DNA from 2 places in the Streptomyces sp. NPDC052109 genome. Region 2 is predicted to be linked to the other one. Evidence: riboswitches for the same ligand, from Rfam matches in the RefSeq annotation. Region 2 holds a riboswitch; the other holds the start of a gene.
The links. Region 2 has a riboswitch for cobalamin ahead of AB0L59_RS19760 (ribonucleoside-diphosphate reductase subunit alpha). Riboswitches for the same ligand answer to the same signal wherever they lie in the genome.
Positions count from the first base shown of each region.

Region 1: linked by a shared signal. The riboswitch ahead of AB0L59_RS30860 (cobalamin biosynthesis protein) and the one ahead of AB0L59_RS19760 (ribonucleoside-diphosphate reductase subunit alpha) in region 2 are both predicted to bind cobalamin.

Region 1 covers NZ_JBFAWF010000019.1:63,039-65,228, reverse strand. The annotation lists gene AB0L59_RS30865 (cobyric acid synthase) at 1-258, opposite strand, end outside; gene AB0L59_RS30860 (cobalamin biosynthesis protein) at 255-1,199, opposite strand; cobalamin riboswitch at 1,297-1,439, opposite strand; gene AB0L59_RS30855 (hypothetical protein) at 1,583-1,810, opposite strand; gene AB0L59_RS30850 (inorganic phosphate transporter) at 1,845-2,190, opposite strand, start outside.
Region 2 covers NZ_JBFAWF010000009.1:24,564-26,753, reverse strand. The annotation lists gene mctP (monocarboxylate uptake permease MctP) at 1-92, shown strand, start outside; gene AB0L59_RS19765 (GNAT family N-acetyltransferase) at 166-672, shown strand; cobalamin riboswitch at 695-850, shown strand; gene AB0L59_RS19760 (ribonucleoside-diphosphate reductase subunit alpha) at 976-2,190, shown strand, end outside.

The sequences.
Region 1 (2,190 bases), on a different contig from region 2:
GCTCTGCTCGCCGCCCGGCTTGAGCAGCACCGGGTTCATCAGCGCGGTCGGCTCGATCCGGCACGCCTGGGCCTGCATGGCCTGCGCCCGCCCGATCTCCGCGCCCTCACGGGTCACGAAGGAGTTGAGCGACATGTTCTGCGCCTTGAACGGCGCGACCCTCACGCCCTGGCGCACCAGCCACCGGCAGATCCCGGCCGTCACGACGCTCTTGCCGGCGTCGGAGGTGGTGCCGGCGACGAGGAGACCCCCGTTCACTTGCCACGTCCCTTCACGAGTCGGCGCGCGGCGAGGGAGACGCCGAGCGCGAGCAGGCCGACGCGGCGGGAGAGCCGTACGGCCCGGTCGATGTCGCTGACCCGGACGGCGCGTCCGGCCTGCCCGTTGAGCACGGGGCGGTGCTCGACCCGGCCGGCGTACGACAAGGTGCCGCCCAGCCGCACCCCCAGCGCCCCCGCGAACGACGCTTCCACGGGCCCGGCGTTGGGGCTCGGGTGCTCGGCCGCGTCGGCCCTCCAGGCGCGCAGGGCGCCGCGCGGGTCGGGTCCGGCCGCCGCGGCGAGTACGGCGGTCAGCCGCGCCCCCGGCCAGCCGGCCAGGTCGTCGAGCCGGGCGGAGGCCCAGCCGTAGCGCCGGTAGCGGGGCGACTTGTGACCCACCATCGCGTCCAGGGTGTTGACCGCGCGGAAGCCGAGCAGCCCCGGCACCCCGGCCACCGCGCCCCACGTCAGCGCGCTCACGACGGCGTCGGAGGTGTTCTCGGCGACCGACTCGACCACGGCCCGGGCGATCCCGTCCGCGTCCAGGGCCTGCGGATCCCGGCCGCACAGATGCGGCAGCCGCGCCCGCGCCGCCTCGACGTCCCCGCGCTCCAGGGCGCGAGCGACGGCACGGGCCTCCCGGGCGAGCGACGTACCTCCCACGACCGCCCAGGTGGCGGCGGCGGTCAGCGCGGCGGAGGCGGCGGGGGAGGGGCGCACGGTCCGTGCGGCCAGCGTGCCGAGCGCGACGGCGCCACCGGCGCACACGACGGTGTGCAGGGCACCCCAGCCGCGGTGGTCGTGCCACAACGCGCGGTCCACGGCAGCGGCCGCACGCCCGAACGCGGCGACCGGGTGCCCGCGGCGCGGATCGCCGAGGAGCAGGTCGCCGAGAAGGCCGGCGGCGGCGCCGTACGCATAAGTGCGATCGGCACCCATCGGCTCAGCCGGCCGTGGGTGCGGGAGCGGGCCTGGCAGGGGTCCTTCGGCAGCCGGGCATGGCGATCTGTGTCCTCACTCAGGGTGTCCGCGCCCTGGTTCGACGAGATTCGGCGGTGAGAGTTCCTGGCTCCCGGGGGTTCTTCCCCGGTGACAGTGGCGGGACCGCGCCGGATTCGCACCGGCTTCCTCTCCTGCCGCCGTACATGGCCTGGGCAGTCCACCACGCCCCCGGAACAGCCGTCAACTTGCCGTTGACCTGCGCGGGGAGAGTGTGCCGATCCCCACATCGTGGGGAGCCCGTGACCGCCCGGGCACGGCGAAGGCTCCCCTCCGTCACGCGCGGAGGGGAGCCTTGGTGGTGCCCGGTGTGTGGTGGTCCGTCAGGCCTTGGCGACGATCAGGTAGATGCCGTACGCCACCGCCGCCGCGCAGGCGGCGAAGCAGACGTAGGCGCCGGTCACGGCGAGGGAGGCGGAGTTGCCCTGGGCCGCGGCCTTCTCGCGCCGGGCCAGTCCGCTCACGCCGAGGGTGAACAGGGCCACCAGGGCCACGGTGAACACGAGGCTGACACCGAAGACGGAGCCGATGGCCGACCAGTCGATCTTCATGGGGATGCTTCCTTGGTAACCGGAGGTGGCCGGGTCAGACGGTGGCGGCCGGCGGGACGGCCTCGGGCGCGGACTCGGTGACGGCCGGGGCGGGGATCGTGGCCGTCAGGTCGTCGGTGATCGTGCCCGCCGGGGGCGGGGCCACCGCGGCGATGGCGGTGGTGACCACACCGGCCGGCTCCGCGGGCTCGGCGACGACGTTGGTGTGGTCGACGACCTCGCGGCGGGAGATCTTCCAGATCGTGGCGCTCGTGGCGACGAGGAAGACGGCGACCAGCGCGGTGCCCCAGTCGCCGAGTTCCGTGACGGACTCGGCGCCCGCGCCGACCAGCGCGGCGGCCGGGAGGGTGAGCAGCCAGGCGACGGCCATCCGGGTCGCG
Region 2 (2,190 bases):
ACGAGACCAGGCCGGAGGACTACACGGCGGACGCGGGAGACCCGGGAGTCCAGGTGGAGCTGCCGCCGGCGACGGCGGGAAGCGTCCATTAGTCCCGATCAGCGCGACAGCGGGCCGCCGGAAAGCGCATGCGACGGCGGCCCGCTGTCGTACACACTCGCCCGCATGGACATCCGGATCCGGACAGCGGAACCCAGCGAGTACGCCGCGCTCGGCGAACTCACCGCCCGTGCCTACCTGGACGACGGTCTCCTCGACTACGGCGAGAGCGACCCGTATCTGCCCGTGCTCAAGGACGTCGCCGCGCGCGCGGCCGCAGCCGAGGTCCTCGTCGCCGTTGCGGGCGACCGGGTCGTCGGCGGCGTCACCTTCGTCCCGTCCGGCGGCCCCGTCGCCGACATCGCCCGCCCCGGCGAGGCCGAGATCCGGGCGCTCGCCGTCGTACCCGACGCACGCGGCCGGGGCGCCGGCGAAGCCCTGGTCCGCACCTGCCTCGAACGCGCCCGCTCCACCGAGGGCTGCACGGCCGTGGTGCTGTCGAGCCAGCGCAGCATGCACGCCGCCCACCGGCTCTACGAACGCCTGGGTTTCGTTCGCACGCCCGAGCGGGACTGGAATCCCGTGCCGCATCTGGACGACATCACTCTGCTCACCTACCAGTTGACGCTCTGAGACCGACGCGACACAACATCTGGGGGTGACGCGACAGCCCGGCACTAGATGTATGCTCATCCTCGCTGTCGCCGCAGGGGAATCCGGTGCGAATCCGGAACTGTCCCGCAACGGTGTACTTGTGTGCCTTCGCACGCCTGTGTCAGTCCGAGGACCTGCCGGCAGCGTGCGCCCGGCCGTCCGGCCAGGGTGCCTTCCGACGTCCGGGCCTCGTGGAATGGGCCGGTGGACGCGACGCCGTGTGCGCTCGTGGCTGCCCCTGCCCTCCGCAAGGCCCCCGTGCCGAGCGAGGGAGAGCCCCACGTGACCATCGCGCCAGCAGACCCGGCTTCAGCCAGCGGCCTGGAGACCGACGGTCCCGGAGCCGCGCTGCTGCGGACCCTGACCGAGCTGACCGCCGACCTCCCCGACGCCGACCCCGGCCGGGTCGCCGCCGCCGCGCTGCGCGGCCGGTCCGCCCGGGCCGACGAGGCGGAGTTGCGCGAGCTGGCCACGGAGGCCGCCGCCGGACTCATCTCCGACGATCCCGCCTACTCCCGGCTCGCCGCCCGGCTGCTGACCGTCTCCATCCGCGCCGAGGCCGCCTCGCAGGGCGTGACGTCCTTCACCGAGTCCGTGGCCGTGGGGCACCGCGAGGGGCTCATCGCCGACCGGACCGCCGAGTTCGCGCGGCTGCACGCCGAACGGCTCGACGCGCTGATCGACCGCCAGGCCGACGACCGCTTCGGCTACTTCGGCCTGCGCACCCTGCACAGCCGCTACCTGCTGCGACACCCGATCACCCGCAAGGTCATCGAGACGCCCCAGCACTTCATGCTGCGGGTCGCGAGCGGTCTCGCCGAGGACGACACCATCCGCTCCGTGGACGAAGTCGCCGCGCTCTACGGCCTCATGAGCCGGCTCGACTACCTCCCGTCCTCCCCCACCCTCTTCAACTCCGGCACGCGGCACCCGCAGATGTCGTCCTGCTACCTCCTGGACTCCCCGCTGGACGAGCTGGACTCCATCTACGAGCGCTACCACCAGGTGGCCCGGCTCTCCAAGCACGCCGGTGGCATCGGTCTGTCGTACTCCCGCATCCGCAGCCGCGGTTCGCTGATCCGTGGCACCAACGGGCACTCCAACGGCATCGTGCCGTTCCTGAAGACCCTGGACGCCTCGGTGGCCGCCGTGAACCAGGGCGGCCGGCGCAAGGGCGCCGCGGCGGTGTACCTGGAGACCTGGCACTCCGACATCGAGGAGTTCCTGGAGCTGCGGGACAACACCGGTGAGGACGCCCGCCGTACGCACAACCTGAACCTCGCGCACTGGGTCCCGGACGAGTTCATGCGCCGGGTCAACGCCGACGAGCAGTGGTCGCTGTTCTCCCCGTCGGACGTGCCGGAGCTGGTGGACCTGTGGGGCGAGGAGTTCGACGCCGCCTACCGCAAGGCCGAGGCGGCGGGCCTGGCGAAGAAGACCATCCCGGCCCGTGAGCTGTACGGCCGGATGATGCGCACCCTCGCACAGACCGGCAAC